DNA from 2 places in the Alcanivorax sp. HI0007 genome. Region 1 is predicted to be linked to the other one. Evidence: predicted binding sites of a transcription regulator. Region 1 holds the regulator's gene; the other holds the start of a gene.
What was found. Region 1 encodes sigma-54, which starts transcription at its own class of promoters, with help from an activator protein. Its sites were predicted from a motif close to TGGCACNNNNNTTGCTNT; they were not measured.
Positions count from the first base shown of each region.

Region 2: the regulator sigma-54 is predicted to act here: its motif matches at 2,058-2,075, upstream of A3714_RS05035 (TorF family putative porin).

Region 1 is NZ_LWEJ01000171.1:52,291-56,422, forward strand. It holds gene lptC (LPS export ABC transporter periplasmic protein LptC) at 1-114, shown strand, start outside; gene lptA (lipopolysaccharide transport periplasmic protein LptA) at 89-655, shown strand; gene lptB (LPS export ABC transporter ATP-binding protein) at 652-1,377, shown strand; gene A3714_RS09575 (RNA polymerase factor sigma-54) at 1,641-3,107, shown strand; gene hpf (ribosome hibernation-promoting factor, HPF/YfiA family) at 3,146-3,445, shown strand; gene ptsN (PTS IIA-like nitrogen regulatory protein PtsN) at 3,462-3,935, shown strand; gene rapZ (RNase adapter RapZ) at 4,039-4,132, shown strand, end outside.
Region 2 is NZ_LWEJ01000085.1:94,683-98,814, forward strand. It holds gene A3714_RS05025 (M14 family zinc carboxypeptidase) at 285-1,331, shown strand; gene A3714_RS05030 (hypothetical protein) at 1,462-1,932, shown strand; gene A3714_RS05035 (TorF family putative porin) at 2,150-2,824, shown strand; gene A3714_RS05040 (endonuclease/exonuclease/phosphatase family protein) at 2,975-3,913, opposite strand.

The DNA.
Region 1 (4,132 bases):
CTGGAATTTGAATCCGGCACCACCCGCGCGGGAGCGCTGGAGGCCGATCTCGACAAGGGCATCCTGACCCTTGAAAAAGGAGTAAAGAGTGAGTTTGACGCACCGGCTTCTTAGAACCATCGCCCTTGCCGCTGCCCTGCCGGTGACGGCGTTGGCGGCGCCTGGGCAAATGCCCGTGTCTGTCACCGCTGATTCCGGGCGCTTTGAGCAGGACGCTGGCAGCGGCCTGTATCGCGGCAATGTGGAGCTGATACAGGGCAAGCGCAAACTGTTTGCCGATGAAATGCGCCTGTTTACCCGTAATGGCGAACTGACTCGCGTGGAGGCCTCAGGCACCCCGGTACGCATGCAAGAAGGCAAGGACCTGCAGGCCCACGCCAACAACCTGGTCTACGACATCCGCAAACGCACCCTGGTGCTCACCGGTGATGCCTACATTGAACATCTTGGCAACACTTTCGAGGGCGCCCGGGTGGAATACAGCCTGGACTCCAAGCGAGTCGACGCCAGCAGTGAAGGCGACAAGCGAGTGAGACTGGTGATCCCCGCCGAGAACCAGACACCTGGCACCGAACAAGCCCCACCGGCAGACGACAATGCAAACGGCGAGGCGCCTGTGGCGCCCTCCCCCGAGGCGGAGCCAAACACCCCATGAGCCATTTACGCGCCCATCACCTGGCAAAAAGCTACAAGGGCCGCCGGGTCATCGAAGATGTGTCCCTGGACGTGGAAGCCGGCCAGATCGTCGGCCTGCTTGGGCCCAACGGCGCCGGCAAGACCACCTGCTTCTACATGATCGTAGGCCTGGTGGAAGCCGATGCCGGGCGCATCGACATCAACGACGCGGACATCACCCATCTGCCCATGCATGGTCGCGCCCAGCGCGGCATCGGCTACCTGCCCCAGGAAGCCAGCATCTTCCGCCGCCTGACCGTGGAAGAGAACATCATGGCGATCCTGGAAACCCGCAAGGATCTCAGCAAGGCGGAACGTCACGAGCGCATGGAAAGCCTGCTCAAGGAATTCCATATCACCCACATTCGCGATTCCCTGGGCATGAGCCTGTCCGGCGGCGAACGGCGCCGGGCGGAAATTGCCCGCGGCCTGGCCACGGACCCGGATTTCATTCTGCTGGATGAGCCTTTCGCCGGCGTGGACCCGATTTCCGTGAACGACATCAAGGGCATCATTCGCCACCTGAAAGAGCGCGGTATTGGTGTACTGATCACTGACCACAACGTGCGTGAAACGCTGGATATCTGCGATACCGCCTACATCGTCAGCGCCGGCCATATCATCGCCTCCGGCGATGCAGACACCATTCTGGGCAACCAACAGGTGCGGGATGTGTACTTGGGTGCCGACTTTAGACTGTAAACAAATTGACAGTTGATAGAGGACAGTTGACAGCTGTCGCGGGAAATCCTGTCTTCATCTGCAATGTATGAGGCCGCGTTTAAAGCTTGGGCGCGGCCTCAAATGGTTTTCTGAACCAAGAGCCTTTATCGCGTAGCTGTCAACTGTCCACTATCAACTGTCAACTCCGCTCCATAGCACAGAACCACCATTGGCACAAATATTGCTTGCCTCATAGATAGGCTGTTATTCTCGGGTTTTGGGGACCAATCAGCCTGAGCAGTATGAAGCCAAGCCTACAACTACAAATCGGCCAGCAGCTGACCATGACACCGCAGCTGCAGCAGGCCATTCGCCTTTTGCAGCTGTCCACGCTGGACCTGCGCCAAGAAATTCAGCAGGCAGTAGAAAGCAATCCGTTGCTGGAGCTGGCTGACGATTTTGGCGACGAATCCCTGCCTGACACTGACGAAGAGCGTCAGGACGAGCAGGAGCTGGATACCGAACGGGAAGATGCCCTGGAAGAGTTCGTGGACGACGAACCGGGCATTGAAACGGAATGGGACGATGTCTATTCCGGCCAGACCAGCAGCGCCTCCACCGCCCTTCCCGACGATGCCGACGACTGGCAGCAACGCCATAGTGTGGCCGGCAACCTGCAGGACCACCTGCTCTGGCAACTGAACCTGACTCCCATGAGCGATGTGGACCGCATTATCGCCATGACCATCATCGAATCCCTGGACGATCGCGGCTACCTGACCGTGTCCGTGGACGACATCGTGGCGATGATGAATGCTCAGGAGGACCTGCTCACCGAAGGCGATGAACTGGAAGCCGATGAGGTACTGGCGGTGCAGCATCGCCTGCAGCAATTTGATCCGGTGGGCGTGGCCAGTCTCGATCTGGCCGACTGCCTGCGCGTGCAGCTGCGCCAACTGCCCTCGGACACACCCTTCCTGGAGTATGCCCTGGCCCTGCTGGGGCATCTGGAGCTACTGGAAAAACACGACTATGCCGCCCTGCGGCGGGTCCTGCAGATCAGCGAGGAAAATCTGCTTGATGCCCTCTCCCTGCTGCGCACTCTGGATCCTGCCCCCGGTGAGCAGATCGGGGAAAGCCAGGTGGATTACGCGGTCCCGGACGTGATCGTGCGCCAGCACCAGGGCCACTGGCAGGTGAGCCTGAACGAGGAGGTGCTGCCCAAGGTCAACCTGCAGCAGCAGTACGCCGCCATGGCCCGCAAAGCCGGGGGAGAGGATGGTCAGTACCTGCGCAACTGCGTGCAGGAGGCCAAGTGGTTCATCAAGAGCCTGCAAAGCCGCCACGACACCCTGTTGAAGGTGGCCACCCGTATTGTTGAAGTCCAGCAAGACTTCTTCGATTATGGGGAGGAGGCCATGAAACCCCTGGTTCTGGCCGACATTGCCGATGCCGTCGAGATGCACGAATCGACCATTAGTCGGGTCACCAACCAGAAATACATGATGACACCCCGCGGCGTCTTTGAGCTGAAATATTTCTTCTCAAGTCACGTGGGAACAGACGGCGGCGGTGAGTGTTCCTCCACCGCTATTCGTGCCATTATTAAGAAGCTGGTCGCTGCCGAGAATCCCCGCAAGCCGCTCAGCGACAACAAGCTGGCAAGCTTGCTGAATGAGCAGGGAATCAACGTGGCGCGCCGGACAGTCGCCAAGTACAGAGAGGCGATGAGAATACCGTCATCCAGCGCCCGCAAGCGTTTGGTGTAGGCGCCGGGACGGCCCAAGAGCAGGTAAAGGAGCCAGACATGCAAATTAATATCAGCGGTCATCACCTGGAAATTACCGACGCTTTGCGAGCCTATGTGGGAGACAAGTTTTCCCGTCTTGAACGGCATTTCGACCAGATTACCAGTGTCCAGGTGATTCTTTCCCCGGAACCCAAGACCCACAAGGCGGAATCCACTATCCATATCTCCGGGGCTGACGTCTTCGCCACCGCTGAGGCAGTGGACATGTACGCTGCCATCGACAAGCTGACGGACAAGCTCGACCGCCAGATTCTCAAACACAAGGAAAAGGCCGTCAGCCACAAGCACGGCCACTGACCCCAAAGCGACAATTATGCGAGTTCGCGAACTACTCACCGAAGCACGCACCCATAATCAGGTGCAGGCCAGCAGCAAGAAACAGCTGCTGGACCAGGTTGCGCAGCTGGCTGCGGCCGGCTGCGACAGCCTCAACGAACAGGAGGTCTTCGACGCCCTGGTAGCCCGGGAAAAGCTGGGCTCCACGGGCATCGGCGAAGGCATCGCCATTCCTCACTGTCGTCTCGGTCACTGCCAGCAACCCATCGGGCTGCTGCTGAAACTGTCCACTCCCATCGATTTTGATGCCGTTGACGGTCGCCCCGTGGATCTTGTGTTTGTGTTGCTTGTTCCCCAGGAAAACCCGGAACAGCACCTGAAAACCCTCAGCCACCTGGCCTCCCTGTTCAACGACGACGACTACCGTGCCGAGCTGCGACTCAGCAAGGACAATCACCACCTGTATCACACTGCCGTGGAATCCGAAGCGGAGCTGCGACTGGCATCATGACATTACCCATCAAGCTTTCGGGCATTATGCGTCAGAGCCACCGCCCCTCCTCTGCTGACCGTGGATGCCTGCGTGTGGTGTATGGCAGAGGCGCGGTGCAGCCATGAAACTCACCATCATCAGCGGCCGCTCCGGCTCGGGAAAGACCACGGCCCTGCAGGCCATGGAAGACCAGAACTACTATTGCGTCGACAACC
Region 2 (4,132 bases), on a different contig from region 1:
GCGCAGCGAATAACACCTCTTGAGGTGCGAATCCGAGTGACAGCGAAGGAAATGTACCAGGTAACCACCGGCTCCTTCTAAAGACACCTGTCGAGCCCGGAAATCCCTGATCGCCCTTCGGTCGATTTCCTCGCTTCGCGAGGTTCGCGGCTCAAGATCCGCTCCTACAGCGGCTCCGTAGCGTAGATACCCAGGTGATAACATGCAGGCAAGGCATCGTCACATTCCTGTTATCTGCCGTCGTTACCCTGTGTAATTCTCTTTGCCAGTCCCCGCCCCCGCCTATGGAAGACACCCTCTACCTGCTGCAACGCCATCTGCCAGAGCTTCTGCATCTGGATGCCCTGATTCGTCATGGTGAACGCCACCTGCGGGTGTCCACGGTTCATGAGGTGCCCATGGGTGAGTTGTCCTTGCCGGTGCGGGTGATCGAAATGGGCAGCACCTCCCCCGGCGTGCCGGTGATCGGTTTTTTTGGCGGTGTGCATGGGGTGGAGCGGATCGGCAGCCAGGTGCTGATGTCCTGGTTGCACAGCCTGATTCATCGTTTGCAGTGGGACGATCAGCTCCATCGCCGGCTGGAGCAGGTGCGTCTGGTATTCATGCCCATGATCAACCCGGGTGGCATCTGGAAGCGCACCCGCAGCAACCCCAATGGCGTGGACCTGATGCGCAACGCGCCCATCGATGCCATGGGCCGGGTGCCTTTTCTGGTGGGCGGCCACCGCATTAGTCGACACCTGCCCTGGTATCGGGGAAAAAGTGGTGCCCCCATGGAAGCGGAAGCCCAGGCGTTGGTGCGCGTGGTTCGGGAAAAACTGATGCCAGCTCCCTTTGCCATGAGCGTGGATTGCCACAGCGGCTTTGGTCGTCGGGACCGTATCTGGTGCTGCTACGCCCGCAGTCATCGCCCTATTCCCCACATCGGTGAGGTGTACCGGCTCAAACAACACTTCGAAGACACCTATCCCCATCATCACCCCTACCTGATCGAGCCCCAGTCGGTGAACTACACCACCCATGGCGATCTCTGGGATTATCTCTACGACGATGCCCAGGATCGGGCACCGCAACACACCTTCCTGCCCTTTACCCTGGAAATGGGCTCCTGGCTCTGGGTGCGCAAGAATCCCCGGCAGATGCTGGATTTCTTTGGCTATTTCAACCCGGTCATCGGCCACCGGCACCACCGGGTACTGCGCCAGCACCTGCCCCTGTTCGAGTTTCTCACCGCCATGACCGCCAACGCCGGCAACTGGTTACCCTCCAACCGGGAAAAACCTGCACTGACCCGGGAGGCGATCAGCCACTGGTTCGGTGACACACACTGATCCCATCGTTACTGTTGCCCCCTCGCCGGGCTCGCTGGCAATTCATGGCCCCGACCTTGCAACAGAAACCCCATTGGGTCTGCCGTCCGGCTGACATACACTTTGCCAAACGCCCTGATAAGGACACATCATGAAAGCCCTGATTTTCGCCCCTCTGGCCCTGCTGGCCGGCTGTCAGCATCTCAATTACCAGGAACCCACCACTGGCGAGACCGCCCAGGTTACCTTCACCAGCAACGATACCGCCGCCCAGCCCGTCGTCTGTGTGCCCGGCAAGGGCTTCCAATCCACCGACTATGCCCTGTCGCAAAGCCCGATCAGCGGTGGTGCACTGGACGAACTGCTGGAAACCATGAAGAAAAGCCCGGAGGTCACAACAACGGTCGACGCGGCCCCCGCCACCCGCATTGGCGTGATCTACAATCGACGCCAGGCGGACAACAGCCGGGACCGCTGTCGTGTCGCCCTGCAGTTTTCTCCCCAGGCCGGTGGCGAGTACCAGGCGCACTTTGTCTACGACAAGGGTCAGTGCGGTCTGTCATTAAAGGATGCCGCTGGCAACAGCGTCGATGCGGTGCAAACTGACTGGCAGTGCCCATAACGGGCGCACCAATGCGGTGCGCGGCACCAATTTCGCGCACCGCATTCTCTGTTTCCCCTTTGTGAAACCCGCTTTTTTCCCCCCAACAATCATCAAGCCACTGTTTTTTATCAACAAAAAATAGTTGGCACGCTCTCTGCAATATCTAATGCGAGCCGAAAAGGCGGTGCGTCACCAGCGCACATTGAACGAATTAGACTTGTTAAGAGGGTTGCACATGAAAAACGTATTTGGTCTGAAGAAAACCGTTTTGGCCGCTTCCATCGTCGCTGCCAGCCTGGCTCCGGCCATCGCTGCTGCTGAAGTCAGTGGTACCCTGGGTGCGTCCAGCCAGTACTTGTGGCGTGGTCAGCAGCTGACTGACGGTGCTGCGGTATACGGTAGCGTTGACTACTCCCACACGTCCGGTCTGTACGCTGGTGCCTGGGCCTCTTCTGAAACCGACGACACCGAGTACGACCTGTACGCCGGTTTCGGTGGTGAGTTCGAAGGTCTGAGCTACGACATCAGCTACATCGACTACAACTACACCGCTGGCGGCACCGCAGGCGACAACCCTGCATCCGGCGCTGACTTCCAGGAAGTTCACCTGGGCGTTGGCTTTGCCGGCCTGAGCGCTGATGCCTTCATCGGTGTGGGTAATTCCGGCAAGGGTGGCGATGAAGATTACGAAAGTGACTACTTCGCTGTGGGTTACGGCTACGACAAGTACTCCGCCACCGTGGGCTTCTATGACTTTGAAGCTGACGACAGTGACTACACTCACTTGGATCTGAGCTACGCCGTTACCGATCAGTTCACCTTCACCCTGTCCAAGATCGTTGATCAGGAAGAAGACGACACCTACGACGACGATCTGGTGATGAGCGTTTCCTACGAGTTCGCACTGTAAGCACCAAGAACACGGGCGGCGCATGCCGCCCACTGTTTAACGCCGCGGGGCTCTCCCTGGTCCTCGCAAACACGCAAGCAACCCCGCGGCGTCTTTTTCGTTTCCACGGAACATCCGCCACGCTCCAGGCAACACGCCAGACCTGCCCTTTTATCTCCCTCCAGTAAAGTACACGACCACCGCATCATGATCAGACACTGGCGTCACGCCCTGACTGCCGTACAAGCTGTGATAGCGACCCGCATTACCCCGGGTTACCGCCGTTCTGGAGACTGCCTTTTTCGCCGCCCGTGACACCCAGATATGGTCCAGCGCCTGTGGCCGGCAACGATAACGAAAGCTGTAGCGCTCCGGTTCCGGCATAAGCTGCCACAGATTGAACAGACCGGATTCCGCAAAACGCGCATAGCTGGCAGAGAGCCGCCCGGCATCCCAGGTGCTGTTGAAGTCACCGGCGACAATGAGCGGTCCATCCTGCTTAGTGACCCAGTTGGCCAGCAACGCCGCCTGGCTCTGCCTTTTTTCCTGGACCTGCGCTTTTTGCAGACCTCGCGCACTGCGCAGGTGCACCACAACCAGCTGCAACTGCCGAGGTGCATGCACCGTCACGTGCAAGGGCGGACGGGAAAACAGTGCGTGGCCGTAAAAGTCCTGCTCCACAAACAGGCTTTCCGCCGAGGCAATCTGCACCGGCTGACGATAGAGCAGGCCCACATCCATGCCGGAGGGATCATTGCCCTCTTTCAGAACGACGCGGTATCGCCAACCGTACCCGGCAAGTCGCTCTACCAGCGCCGCCAGTAATTGACGGTTTTCCACTTCCTGAACAGCCAGCATATGGGGCGCCCGCAAAGGGCCGGCGATGAAATCTGCCAGCGCCTCTAATCGCCTCTCCAGCACAGCAGAAGAAAGCGGTTTATCCAGATGGCTGTCTTTGCGGATATCACGAAGCCGCCACAGGTTCAGCGTCGCCAGGTTCCATTCATTTTCTGCCGGGGCGGGTACACCACGGGCGGGAGCCAGGCCTCGACAATCTGCCCACAGGCTCACAGGAACAAGAAGCAGGTAGACGATCAGTAAATAGCGCATTGACGCAGTTTATGAGGTGTCGGCAAAGCACAGCAGAGGCGAAGTCTCAAACATGGGTAGGAAAGAGGACCGACCGCTGCAGGGGGATCTCTGTCATTTTGGCACTGGCTTGCCCCGGAATTTCTTCCGGATAACAGGGCCCCGACTGTAAACCCCTGACCGCCCCCTATAGCGTAGGGTGCCACTGAGCCTGGGGCGAACTGCACCATCAAACGCCGA